DNA from 3 places in the Turicibacter bilis genome. Region 2 is predicted to be linked to each of the others. Evidence: a T-box and tRNA genes for the amino acid it is inferred to sense, from the RefSeq annotation. Region 2 holds a T-box; the other regions hold tRNA genes.
The links. The T-box of region 2 lies ahead of trpS (tryptophan--tRNA ligase). A T-box ahead of a tRNA ligase gene usually reads a tRNA of that ligase, here a tRNA-Trp.

Region 1 (4,503 bases), 650 kb from region 2:
GGGATTTTAATATCTTAACTTCATTCTCTAAATTTGAAAAAGCATTTGGTCGTGAAGCAGATAAAAACCGTAAATTATACAATGGACGTATCTTAACACGCTACTACCAATACTTTGATAATAATTTAAAACAAAAATATGGAGTAGTAATGGCTCAAACAGAGACAACAACAGAAGAATAATTTAAGAAGTGGCCCTTTGACGGTCACTTTTTAAATTTATACTAAAATAAAACTTTAAAAATATGTATATTAAGTTAAAAAAAGGCCATCATATAAGCGATAGTTCCATTACACTTAAAAGCATATCTAACCAAGTGAAGATTTTAAGATATCGATTTTAAATGACGGTAACTAGTTAATATGATTTATATTTTGGAGGTTTTTCAAATATGGCAATAGGAACAGTAAAATGGTTTAATGCTGACAAAGGTTACGGATTCATTACAGTAGATAATGGTGATGAAGTATTTGTACATTTCTCAGAAATTCAAGGAGAAGGATTTAAGACACTAGAAGAAGGACAAAAAGTAGAATTTGAAGTAACACAAGGTAATCGTGGTCCTCAAGCTTCAAATGTTCAAAAATTATAGAATAAAAAGAGTCGATCAACTATCGGCTCTTTTTTATTGTATAAATGAAAACCACCTGCTATGCAGGTGGTTCTAAAAAGCTTTTAGCGTGGTAATAAACATAAAAAAACCTCCTAATGTATAAGATAAAAAAGGTTTCCCGACCACTTTATCAATACATTAGGAGGTTTATCCATGAAGGACAACAACAGTTTAGCACATACGACTTGGAATTGTAAATACCATATTGTGTTTGCGCCGAAATATAGAAGACAAGCTATTTATGGAAAATATAAAGCAAGTATTGGACAAATCATTAGAGAACTCTGTCAAAGAAAAGGGGTAGAAATTATTGAAGCAAATGCATGTCGAGATCATATTCATATGTTAGTCAGTATTCCTCCAAAACTAAGTGTATCCGCATTTATGGGCTATTTAAAGGGAAAAAGTAGCTTAATGATTTTTGATAGACATGCGCATTTAAAGTATAGGTATGGGAATCGAAAATTTTGGTGTCGAGGATACTATGTAGATACAGTAGGAAGGAATAGAAAGAAGATAGAACAATACATCAGAGATCAACTTCGAGAAGATTATCTAGCAGATCAGCTAACCTTATTTGAAGAATATGATCCATTTACAGGACAAAAAAATCCAAAGAAAAAATAAGAGATCCTTTTAGGATCAGTGAGTAAAAGTGGTGCAGAAGGGAAACCGATTCAGAGGGCCTTTGGCCCTGGCCGGTAACAGAGGCTTTCAGCCGCAGAGAAAACCACCAGTTCTACTGGTGTTTTTTTAAAAAAAGTATTACATTGTTATTTAATGAGATAACGTGTTAGAATGAAAAGATAGCAAGGTGAATACAATGAAATCAGTCCATATTAATGATATAAAATCAAATTTAAATTCAATTAACTTAATTGATATTCGAGAAAGTATAGAGTTCTTATCGCTGCCTAAATTAGCACAAGCTACACATATTCCAATGTCTGAATTACTTCAAGCTCCAGAAGATTTTTTAAATAAAGAAATATCGTATTATTTAATCTGTCGATCGGGGGCCCGTACTTTTCGAGTAACAGAATATCTTGAACATCTAGGTTATGATGTTATTAATGTTGAAGGTGGCATGCTTGAATACTATAGTAAATAAAAAATTCTCTTCTTAAAAGAGAATTTTTTATTTATGGTTATCCTGAGAGTAATAGGTGGTCTAAGTAGGATGTTAACATAATAAAATATATTATGATAATATTTCTAAACTAGGAGAGAGGACTATTAGAGAGAAAATAGAAAAAAATTTTGAGTTAAAGTGTTTATATAGTCTTATTTAATTTATCGTATAGGGCTAGTAATGAAAAAATAAATAAAGGGGGATATCATGATGGAACTAGATATTCTAAGATTCATTCAGAGTTTTCACACACCATTTTTAGATCAATTATTTGAAATGATAACGATACTTGGTGAAAGTTCACTAATTATCTCTATAATTTTAGGAATATATTGGTGTATTGATAAAACAAGTGGAGAGTATGTTGCTTACTCCTTGTTTAGTAGCTTAATGCTGAATAATACAGTCAAAAATATTGTAAAAGCTAAAAGACCAATTGGTGAAGAAGGGATTCGCTCACTTAGAGTTCATACCGCAACAGGATACTCATTTCCAAGTGGTCATTCTCAAGCAGCAGCCTCAACTTACGGAGCACTATATCTTTTATTAAAAAAATATAAGTATTCTATTTTTTTTATCTTAATTATTATATTAGTTGGATTATCTCGACTATATTTAGGAGTACATTATCCAAAAGATGTTGTAGGTGGGATAATTATTGGTAGCTTAATGAGCTATATTACATATAGATTGTTTGTGAAAGTAGAAAATAGAAAATTACTATATTTATTAACGTTATTGGTATTCTTACCTGCTATCTTTAATTCATCTAGTGATTTTGCTAGATCAATAGGAGGATATAGTGGCTTCGTATTGGGGATATGGTTTGAAATGAGGTATGTCAATTTTCAGCTGAGTAGAAGTGTTTTTAGGCGAACCATGTGCTTTATAATAGGAATTAGCTCCCTTCTTAGCATAAAAATGTTATTTAGCTGTTTTATGGTGGAAACTGATTATGCAAAATTTATAAGCAATATGATTATTTCGTTTTATGGTTTTGGTCTGTATCCATATTTGTTTAATAAGGTTAGCCTAAGGAGTAGAATCAATTAATTTTACTCCTATTTATTTTCGAAAAAAGCATTTGACATTATTCGACAATGATGATAATATAATAAAGCGTTGAACAGCAATGAGAAAAAAAGAAAATAAAGATAAAAAAGTGTTTGACAGAAGTCGACAAAGATGATAAGATAATCAAGTCGCACTAAGGGAACAGGCCCGTTGGTGAAGCGGTTTAACACACATGCCTTTCACGCATGCATACACGGGTTCGAATCCCGTACGGGTCACCATTATATAAGCCGGAATAGCTCAATTGGTAGAGCAACTGACTTGTAATCAGTAGGTTGCGGGTTCAAGTCCTGCTTCCGGCACCATTAATTAAATAAGTAGGGGTGTAGTTTAACGGTAGAACAGCGGTCTCCAAAACCGTTAGTGTGGGTTCGATTCCTGCCACCCCTGCCATGGCGATTGTGGCGAAGTGGTTAACGCATCGGATTGTGGCTCCGACATTCGTGGGTTCGATTCCCATCAGTCGCCCCAATACGCGGGTGTAGTTTAATGGTAGAACTTCAGCCTTCCAAGCTGACTGTGAGAGTTCGATTCTCTTCACCCGCTCCAATATGATTATTAACATCATTTAAGGTGTTTTTGATTGTAATGTATATATTTGTTAGAATTGACCTTTTTTTGAAGAAAAGTAAGGCTTCTAATAGAAATCAGACAGAAAACATTTGATGCTATTCAACAATAATGATAATTATAATACAGCGTTGAATAGCAATAAGAAGAAAAGAAAATAAAGATAAAAAAGTGTTTGACAGAAGTCGACAAAGATGATAAGATAATCAAGTCGCACTAAGGGAACAGGCCCGTTGGTGAAGCGGTTTAACACACATGCCTTTCACGCATGCATACACGGGTTCGAATCCCGTACGGGTCACCATTAAGTGGAGGATTAGCTCAGCTGGGAGAGCATCTGCCTTACAAGCAGAGGGTCGGCGGTTCGAGCCCGTCATCCTCCACCATAAACATTGGGCTATAGCCAAGCGGTAAGGCAACGGACTTTGACTCCGTCATGCGCTGGTTCGAATCCAGCTAGCCCAGCCAATGATGTCCTGCTAGCTCAGTTGGTAGAGCATCTGACTTTTAATCAGAGGGTCAGAGGTTCGAGTCCTCTGCAGGACACCATTTTCAAAAAATAGGCGCGTGCCTTGAAATAAACGAAATGCCTGGGTGGCGGAACTGGTAGACGCACAGGACTTAAAATCCTGCGGGTGGTGACACCCGTGCCGGTTCGATTCCGGCCCTAGGCACCAATTAAATAGCGCCCATAGCTCAATTGGATAGAGCGTTTGACTACGGATCAAAAGGTTAGGGGTTCGACTCCTCTTGGGCGCGCCATAAAAGTTCGGGAAGTGGCTCAGCTTGGTAGAGCACCTGGTTTGGGACCAGGGGGTCGCAGGTTCGAATCCTGTCTTCCCGACCATTAAAAATAAATAACAAAAGGCGGAGTAGCTCAACTGGCTAGAGCGTACGGTTCATACCCGTGAGGTTGGGGGTTCGAGTCCCTCCTCCGCTACCAAAGAGAATATGGATAAAATGGAGGAATACCCAAGTCCGGCTGAAGGGATCGGTCTTGAAAACCGACAGGGCGTGAAAGCGTCGCGGGGGTTCGAATCCCTCTTCCTCCGCCATATTAAATTTAAATATAACATCGCGGGGTGGAGCAGTTGGTAGCTCGTCGGGCTCATAA
Region 2 (4,503 bases):
GCAATGGAGGTCAATATGAGACTACAACAAATGATATTTGCAGCTTTTGCAAGTACTGTTTTACTGATTGGGTGTCATGAGACACCAAACGTGGTTGCATCTTCAGAAGTGACGCCAATCATGAACATACAAAGCCAAATGAACCTTAATGAAACCATCGAACCATTAAGCCTAACTCAAGACATGACATTAATGCAACATGTTAAATATATAAAAGAAGAAATTAAACACGTCGTTTTACAATTTACCCAATCTTTTTCATCAGTTCAGATGAAAACTGTGTTCCAATCATTACAAGACATGATCGATTCACAAATCGCTTTTATGAATGATTCCTCACATTTATTTATGAGATTAATCGAATTTGAGGATTTTTATCCAAGCTCATATAAAGGAATTGAATCATATATAAAAGAAGAACAAATCATTATTCATGGTGAATTAAAACCCTTAAATATATAAAAAAAGGTTAACTCCAATGTCAGAGTTAACCTTTTTTTATGCTCCTTTAATCAACTTCGCAAATGCATGCTTCTCTTGATGGTTTTGAAATAATTTAAACCAAGCACAAATTTCTAATGTGAAATCTAAAAAAGCAATGCTTTGTGCCGTGATAATATGTCTGTCACGTACGAGTCGCTTTTCAATACAATTATCGCGCGGGAATGGATCTTGGATTCCATAGACATATTGGTATTTCGTTGACCACTGCGTTAAAGGTGTTGTATAAGTCGCTTCATCTAAGACACCTGATTTAGCTAACATGATGGTTCCAGCTGTTCCAATCGCTGCTAATAGTTTTCGCTCACCATGATAGCGTTGAATTAATTTAACTAGTGAAGGTTTAATATCAACCTCTCGCCCCCCACATAATATAAGTCCCTCAGTATCTAAATCAACGACTTCCGCAAGGGTACAGTCAGGTTCAAAGTTGAAGCCTGATTGTGCTTTGACGACACGATCCTCATAAGCGACCGTTATAATATCTTTCCCTGCATCTGAATGTAAGACATGACAAATAAACGTAATTTCATAATCTGTCATCCCATCAAATAAAAAAACCAAAACTTTCCCCATATTTAGCCCCCATCTAACTCATCTTGCGTTCAAGTTATTCTCATTTTATTTGAAATTGCCATACCTTGTCAACGCTTTCCCCAGTAATGTTCAATAATAGAACTAAACTGTCCTTAAGTCCGAATGTTCGACGGAAAAAGTTGCTAAGAAACGTGCTTAATAGATTACTCAATCAAAGAAAAAGGATAGCTTTTCTGAGCTATCCGTTCTAAATGATTATTTTTTGCGACCTAATCCCATTTTATGTTCCACTTTTTTTACTTTTTTGAATGCTAGTTTATTCGCTTGTTCTGCCCCACGATCTAATACTTCATCAATAATTGGTGAATTTAATAATTCTTTCATACGATTTTGGATCGGTTCTAATTCAGCCACGACTACTTCAGCTAAATCAGATTTAAATTGTCCGTATCCGCATCCTTCATAGCGAGCCACGATTGAATCAATTGATTCTCCAGTAATCACTGAGTAGATTTCTAATAAGTTTGATAATCCTGGTTTATTTTCACGGTCAAATGCGATAATTCCATCTGAATCCGTCACAGCCGATTTAATTTTTTTACGAATGACATTCGGTTCATCTGTCATTAAAATGAAGTTACGTGGGTTATCATCTGACTTGCTCATTTTCTTTGTCGGTTCTTGTAATGACATAATACGAGCCCCTGTCTTAGCGATTAATGGCTCAGGAATTTTGAAAGTTTCTCCAAAGCGGTTATTGAAACGCTCTGCTAAGTCACGAGTTAACTCTAAATGTTGTTTTTGATCATCTCCAACTGGTACAAAATCAACATCGTATAATAAGATATCAGCTGCCATTAAGACTGGATACATGAATAATCCAACACCGATTCCTTGTCCTTTAGCGGCTTGCTTTTGTGATTTATCTTTAAATTGAGTCATGCGCTCTAATTCACCCATGGATGTGTTACAAGTTAACATCCAAGCTAATTGCGTATGCCCTGGTACTTCTGACTGAACGAAGATCGTTGCTTTTTCTGGATCTAATCCACAAGCTAAATATAATGCAGTTAACTCTTTAATTTTTTTACGTAATTCTAAACGATCTTGTGGGACTGTAATCGCATGTTGATCAACAATGAAAAATAAACATTCATGCTCATCTTGTAATTTCACGAAGTTTTTTAATGCCCCTAAATAATTTCCAATAGTTAATGTTCCTGATGGTTGAATTGCAGATAAAATTCTTGCCATAATTTCGACTCCTTTATTAAGTTTTAATCATCCTTTTATTGTTTATCTAAATAAAAAAACGTCCTCTATCTCAATCGATAGAGGACGATAAAAACCGCGGTACCACCTCAATAGAATAAATCCTTGTTTATTCCACTTCATACTCATAACGGGAGTTTACCGGGTTCCTTACTCTTTTTATTCAGGTTCCACTCATGAGCCCATTCATTTAAGACATTTATCGATTCACACCACCCATCGACTCTCTTTAAAATGACACTTAAACTACTATTTCTCAATCAAAGGTTTATTATTTATTATCATTGTATGAAAAGCATCTCACTTTGTCAATTAAAAATCATCATCACTTTCAAAAAGTGCGGTTAACTCTTCACTACTTAATTGAGTAATAAAGGTTTCTCCTTCTTGAACGATTGCTTCAGTTAAATCACGTTTTCGCTGTTGAAGACGTTCAATTTTCTCTTCAATTGTATTTTTAACGAAGAGTTTAAATACTTGAACCGTTTTTTCTTGACCGAGACGATGTGCACGGTCTGTTGCTTGATTTTGAGCACTCATATTCCACCATGGATCATAATGGATGACGACGTCTGCCCCGGTTAAGTTTAATCCCGTTCCACCCGCTTTTAAAGAGATTAAAAAGACAGGGGTATCATCTGAATTAAACTGTTCCGTTAATGCTAAACGCTCATTCGTTTTTGTTGAACCCGTTAACATTAAATGTTTGATTTCTTTAGCCGTTAATTCTTTAGATAAAATATCTAACATCGATGTGAATTGTGAGAAAATCAACACTTTATGGCCTGTAGAAATACATTCATCGACTAATTCTAAGCAAAGTTTTAATTTTGCGCTTTCCCCTTTATAGTTTTCTAGATATAATGATGGATCACAACAAATTTGACGTAAGCGCATTAACAGTGCCAAGATTTTAATACGGCTACGTTCAATGCCTTGCTCTTGAATCTCTTGATTCATTTCTTCTTTCATTTCATAAACCATCGCGTGATATAAGTCACGTTGCGTTTTATCCATTTCACAGTACATACTAGTTTCAATCTTCTCAGGTAATTCTTTTAAGACGTCCTTTTTCAAGCGTCGTAAAATGAATGGAGCCACTTGTTGATGAATCCGACTTAATAAATTCAGATTCTGTTGCTTCATGATAGGCACTTCATACTTCTTCCTAAACTGTGCGTATGTTCCAAAGTATCCTGGTAAGATAAAATCAAAGATCGACCATAAATCTGATAATGAATTTTCAATGGGGGTCCCAGTTAAGGCAAATCTAATTTCACTATTTACTTTTTTCACAGCTTTTGCACTTAACGTCGTATGGTTCTTGATATAATGTGCTTCATCTAAAATACAGTATCTAAAGCTTTGGGATTGATAACTCTCCACATCGCGACGTATTAAGTCATATGACGTAATGACGATATCAACGTTAGAACTGTCTTGAATGAGTTGCCTTCTCGTCGCTGGATCGCCATGAATAATCATAGTTGTTAACCCAGGAGCAAATTTATGAATTTCACTCTCCCAGTTATAAATGAGCGAACTTGGTGCCACAATGAATGATGATTTATTGGATTGACCCTTCTCAGATAATAAAACAGAAATGACCTGTAATGTTTTTCCAAGTCCCATATCATCAGCTAAAATTCCACCCATTTGATATTTTGATAACGTTTTAAGCCATCGATAGCCTGTTTTTTGATAACGACGAAGTGTTTTTTGAAGATTAACTGGCACGGTAAAGTCAGCATCTTCCACCTGTTTAAATTCACGAACCATCGATTTAAAGGAAACATCGCGTTCGACATGTAAGGACTGACTAATTTTGGTTAATTGATCTAAGTACAGCGCTCGATATTTTGGAATTAAAACTTCTTCCTCGTCTAATTGGTCATCATTTAGATTTAAATCATCTACAAATGAAGCAAGTGTATCGACATACTCATTCTTTAAATTTAAGAATGAACCATCTTTTAAACGGAAATATTTCTTATTTTGACGATACGAGGCTAGAATCTTTTTATACTCAGATGGTCCAAACTCTAAATCTTCAAAATTTAAGCTCAGCCAATCATTTTTCAAACGAATACCAACTGAGAATGATTTAGGCTCTTTTATTTTAATCGCTTTAAACGTTTCAGAAGCATAAACTTCTCCTAACTGCTTTAATTCAGCTGTTCCATCATGTAAAAA
Region 3 (4,503 bases), 750 kb from region 2:
GCAATAATCCCTTCAATTAAAAGAATAATTGAATGATCGCCTGGTGTTAACCCATTCTCGGTTAACATCGAAGATTGAGTTCCTAACGTGATTGCCCCCCAAATTCCTTTTACAAAGAATCCAGCCTCACGAAATGAAAATGTACCTGAAAAATAATTTCCTGATACCAATTCAATTCCAATGAGTAACACTTGGAATACAAAGAAGAACGCACCTTTTAACCATTGCTTATTATAGGCTTGACCTGCCCCCCATACAATAGTAGATAATACTGCTGCCAATTTTGGTTTTTTCATTTTCTCCACCTGCCTATTTCTTGATTTATAAGTCGCACCTTATGAAAACTCTTCCCCTCACAATAATTAAATCGCTTTCAAAGTGCTATACATATATAATACATGGCAATTATAGTAAAATAAAGTGTGTAAGTGGTTACACATATGCGTTTTTTTCATAAAAAAAACAAGGCTAGTTGCCTTGTTCTTGATTTCCGACTAAATATGGAATGACTCGACGTCTATAGACAAAGTAAGCTACAAGTGGTGCACCAATATTATAAATGAGCATTGTCAAACCTACATTGAACATTCCTACAACTAAAGCCATCACACATGGGAATGTTGATGAATAAATCACAATATTTAAAACTTCCTTATATGATAAGAAACTCGTATGCCCAAACTTCAATAACATCGATAAAGCAGCCACTACGAACGTAAAGACAAACGTTGATAACACACCTGTCTGATAAGCCCCTAACACAAATGGCACAACAAACATTGGCTTAATTGAAGAAGCTACACGACCAAAAACATCCTCATAACTCGCATCATCAAAATTTACTCCTTCAAAATAAGAATAACCAACTTCATATTGTCTATCTTGTTCAACAAAAACTAGATGATCCTGATTGAAAACAACACCATTATTTACTTCATTTACATCTCCGTTAAATAACACCTTAACCCCATTACTCAAATTAATCTCAGCAAATTCAGAACATGTCAACGTACCACTTTGCACACCACATCCCACTGGAAGAGAATCCACAAAACGATCTTGATCCGTTTCTGTTAACTGCCAAATCTTTTGGTCCCAACGATACGGCGCATCACCAATTAAAATAAATGCAAATGGCGTCATCTGCATAAAAGATAAAATAATTAAAAATAACAAACTAATTAAAATCGGTGTTTTTCTTAGAGCAAATACTGCATCAATTGAATACGTCGTCTCTAACATCAACTTTAACCTTTTCATATCACACACACCCATCCTATAATCTCAAAATCCTCGTACAACAAAATATACCTACTAGAATTTTTATTATAATCTAGTCCATCAACTAAGAATTATAACAGAGTTTTCAAGTAAAGTATAAAATATTACACTATCTTCCCTAATCTGCAGAAATATTATATCAAGTATTAGAAAACACAACCATATGTAATCGTTATCACATTAATCTAATAAAAAAAGTATCCTTTGGATACTAGAAATAAAAAAAGAGTATTACTACTCATTATAACAAAATTGGTGCCTAGGGCCGGAATCGAACCGGCACGGGTGTCACCACCCGCAGGATTTTAAGTCCTGTGCGTCTACCAGTTCCGCCACCCAGGCACATCATTCATTAAATTATTTGGAGGCGCCAATCGGATTTGAACCGATGATCAGGGAGTTGCAGTCCCATGCCTTACCACTTGGCTATGGCGCCTTGTATGGAGCGGGTGAAGAGAATCGAACTCTCACAGTCAGCTTGGAAGGCTGAAGTTCTACCATTAAACTACACCCGCTTATTATTAATGGGGCGACTGATGGGAATCGAACCCACGAGTGTCGGAGCCACAATCCGATGCGTTAACCACTTCGCCACAATCGCCATTTAAACTCGTTGGCAGGGGTGGCAGGAATCGAACCCACACTAACGGTTTTGGAGACCGCTGTTCTACCGTTAAACTACACCCCTATTTATCTGGTGCCGGAAGCAGGACTTGAACCCGCAACCTACTGATTACAAGTCAGTTGCTCTACCAATTGAGCTATTCCGGCAAAATGTATCATTTTGATACATAAATTATTATATATCAACATAAATAAAATTGCAATAATAAATTTCTTTATATTTTTATATCTAATACGTATGGTACCTTACTTTATATCATATATAAGCAAACTTCATTTATGACATAAAAAAAAGAGTTATTTACTCATTATAATAAAATTGGTGCCTAGGGCCGGAATCGAACCGGCACGGGTGTCACCACCCGCAGGATTTTAAGTCCTGTGCGTCTACCAGTTCCGCCACCCAGGCACATCATTCATTAAATTATTTGGAGGCGCCAATCGGATTTGAACCGATGATCAGGGAGTTGCAGTCCCATGCCTTACCACTTGGCTATGGCGCCTTGTATGGAGCGGGTGAAGAGAATCGAACTCTCACAGTCAGCTTGGAAGGCTGAAGTTCTACCATTAAACTACACCCGCTTATTATTAATGGGGCGACTGATGGGAATCGAACCCACGAGTGTCGGAGCCACAATCCGATGCGTTAACCACTTCGCCACAATCGCCATACTGGTGCCGGAAGCAGGACTTGAACCCGCAACCTACTGATTACAAGTCAGTTGCTCTACCAATTGAGCTATTCCGGCAGTTATTTAATTATGGTGGAGGATGACGGGCTCGAACCGCCGACCCTCTGCTTGTAAGGCAGATGCTCTCCCAGCTGAGCTAATCCTCCACTTAATGGTGACCCGTACGGGATTCGAACCCGTGTATGCATGCGTGAAAGGCATGTGTGTTAAACCGCTTCACCAACGGGCCATTAAGTAATTAATGGCGCCCCAACTAGGACTCGAACCTAGGACCCCTTGATTAACAGTCAAGTGCTCTAACCAACTGAGCTATTGAGGCAGGTTTATTTTGGCCCAGCGACGTCCTACTCTCGCACTTGCGTACTACCCTCGGCGCTAAGGAGCTTAACTTCTGTGTTCGGTATGGGAACAGGTGTGCCCTCCTTGCCATCATCACTAGACCATTGAAAGATGTTGTTAATCTTCCAAAACTAGATATCTTCTTCAGTTTCTTTGGTTAAGTCCTCGATCGATTAGTATCAGTCCGCTCCATGTGTCACCACACTTCCACTCCTGACCTATCAACCTCGTCGTCTTCAAGGGATCTTACTTCTTTCGAATGGGAAATCTCATCTTGAGGGGGGCTTCACGCTTAGATGCTTTCAGCGTTTATCCCGTCCACACGTAGCTACCCAGCTATGCTCCTGGCAGAACAACTGGTACACCAGCGGTGTGTCCATCCCGGTCCTCTCGTACTAAGGACAGCTCCTCTCAAATTTCCTACGCCCACGACGGATAGGGACCGAACTGTCTCACGACGTTCTGAACCCAGCTCGCGTACCGCTTTAATGGGCGAACAGCCCAACCCTTGGGACCGACTACAGCCCCAGGATGCGATGAGCCGACATCGAGGTGCCAAACCTCCCCGTCGATGTGAACTCTTGGGGGAGATCAGCCTGTTATCCCCGGGGTAGCTTTTATCCGTTGAGCGACGGCCCTTCCATTCGGTACCGCCGGATCACTAAGCCCGACTTTCGTCCCTGCTCGACTTGTAGGTCTCGCAGTCAAGCTCCCTTCTGCCTTTACACTCTTCGAATGATTTCCAACCATTCTGAGGGAACCTTTGGGCGCCTCCGTTACTCTTTGGGAGGCGACCGCCCCAGTCAAACTGCCCACCTGACACTGTTCCCTGACCCGATAAGGGCCACGGGTTAGAACCCCAGTGACACAAGGGTAGTATCCCAACAGCGACTCCACCAAGACTGGCGTCCTGGTTTCTTCGTCTCCTACCTATCCTGTACATGTGCCACCAGTGCTCAATATCAAGCTACAGTAAAGCTCCACGGGGTCTTTCCGTCCTGTCGCGGGTAACCTGCATCTTCACAGGTACTATGATTTCACCGAGTCTCTTGTTGAGACAGCGCCCAGATCGTTACGCCTTTCGTGCGGGTCGGAACTTACCCGACAAGGAATTTCGCTACCTTAGGACCGTTATAGTTACGGCCGCCGTTTACTGGGGCTTCAATTCAAAGCTTCGCTTGCGCTAACCTCTCCTCTTAACCTTCCAGCACCGGGCAGGCGTCAGCCCCTATACATCACCTTGCGGTTTAGCAGAGACCTGTGTTTTTGATAAACAGTCGCCTGGGCCTATTCACTGCGGCTTGCTTTCACAAGCACCCCTTCTCCCGAAGTTACGGGGTCATTTTGCCGAGTTCCTTAACAAGAGTTCTCTCGCTCATCTTAGGATTCTCTCCTCGCCTACCTGTGTCGGTTATCGGTACGGGCACTTATTAAATTAACCCTAGAAGCTTTTCTTGGAAGCGTGACGTCAGTTGACTTCGCCATTCGGCTTCGGCATCACAGCTCAATGTTATGCCATGCGGATTTGCCTACATGACCACCTCACTGCTTACACGTGAATCCAATC

Region 1: it has a tRNA-Trp gene. The T-box ahead of trpS (tryptophan--tRNA ligase) is inferred to sense a tRNA for this amino acid. The anticodon was not compared.
Region 3: it has a tRNA-Trp gene. The T-box ahead of trpS (tryptophan--tRNA ligase) is inferred to sense a tRNA for this amino acid. The anticodon was not compared.

What each region holds. Positions count from the first base shown of each region.
Region 1 covers NZ_CP071249.1:1,063,232-1,067,734, reverse strand. The annotation lists gene J0J69_RS05235 (THUMP domain-containing class I SAM-dependent RNA methyltransferase) at 1-182, shown strand, start outside; gene J0J69_RS05230 (cold-shock protein) at 392-592, shown strand; gene tnpA (IS200/IS605 family transposase) at 767-1,240, shown strand; gene J0J69_RS05220 (rhodanese-like domain-containing protein) at 1,437-1,724, shown strand; gene J0J69_RS05215 (phosphatase PAP2 family protein) at 1,956-2,798, shown strand; tRNA gene J0J69_RS05210 (tRNA-Glu) at 2,964-3,040, shown strand; tRNA gene J0J69_RS05205 (tRNA-Thr) at 3,049-3,124, shown strand; tRNA gene J0J69_RS05200 (tRNA-Trp) at 3,139-3,212, shown strand; tRNA gene J0J69_RS05195 (tRNA-His) at 3,215-3,290, shown strand; tRNA gene J0J69_RS05190 (tRNA-Gly) at 3,295-3,368, shown strand; tRNA gene J0J69_RS05185 (tRNA-Glu) at 3,617-3,693, shown strand; tRNA gene J0J69_RS05180 (tRNA-Val) at 3,700-3,775, shown strand; tRNA gene J0J69_RS05175 (tRNA-Gln) at 3,783-3,857, shown strand; tRNA gene J0J69_RS05170 (tRNA-Lys) at 3,863-3,938, shown strand; tRNA gene J0J69_RS05165 (tRNA-Leu) at 3,978-4,066, shown strand; tRNA gene J0J69_RS05160 (tRNA-Arg) at 4,075-4,151, shown strand; tRNA gene J0J69_RS05155 (tRNA-Pro) at 4,160-4,236, shown strand; tRNA gene J0J69_RS05150 (tRNA-Met) at 4,256-4,332, shown strand; tRNA gene J0J69_RS05145 (tRNA-Ser) at 4,352-4,444, shown strand; tRNA gene J0J69_RS05140 (tRNA-Met) at 4,466-4,503, shown strand, end outside.
Region 2 covers NZ_CP071249.1:416,460-420,962, reverse strand. The annotation lists gene J0J69_RS02080 (hypothetical protein) at 16-462, shown strand; gene J0J69_RS02075 (DJ-1/PfpI family protein) at 499-1,077, opposite strand; gene trpS (tryptophan--tRNA ligase) at 1,294-2,292, opposite strand; T-box leader at 2,370-2,583, opposite strand; gene J0J69_RS02065 (DEAD/DEAH box helicase) at 2,623-4,503, opposite strand, start outside.
Region 3 covers NZ_CP071249.1:2,453,437-2,457,939, reverse strand. The annotation lists gene J0J69_RS11890 (carbohydrate ABC transporter permease) at 1-296, opposite strand, end outside; gene J0J69_RS11885 (DUF1189 family protein) at 469-1,260, opposite strand; tRNA gene J0J69_RS11880 (tRNA-Leu) at 1,535-1,623, opposite strand; tRNA gene J0J69_RS11875 (tRNA-Cys) at 1,644-1,717, opposite strand; tRNA gene J0J69_RS11870 (tRNA-Gly) at 1,723-1,796, opposite strand; tRNA gene J0J69_RS11865 (tRNA-His) at 1,807-1,882, opposite strand; tRNA gene J0J69_RS11860 (tRNA-Trp) at 1,896-1,969, opposite strand; tRNA gene J0J69_RS11855 (tRNA-Thr) at 1,977-2,052, opposite strand; tRNA gene J0J69_RS11850 (tRNA-Leu) at 2,226-2,314, opposite strand; tRNA gene J0J69_RS11845 (tRNA-Cys) at 2,335-2,408, opposite strand; tRNA gene J0J69_RS11840 (tRNA-Gly) at 2,414-2,487, opposite strand; tRNA gene J0J69_RS11835 (tRNA-His) at 2,498-2,573, opposite strand; tRNA gene J0J69_RS11830 (tRNA-Thr) at 2,579-2,654, opposite strand; tRNA gene J0J69_RS11825 (tRNA-Val) at 2,668-2,743, opposite strand; tRNA gene J0J69_RS11820 (tRNA-Glu) at 2,750-2,826, opposite strand; tRNA gene J0J69_RS11815 (tRNA-Asn) at 2,840-2,916, opposite strand; rRNA gene rrf (5S ribosomal RNA) at 2,929-3,037, opposite strand; rRNA gene J0J69_RS11805 (23S ribosomal RNA) at 3,090-4,503, opposite strand, start outside.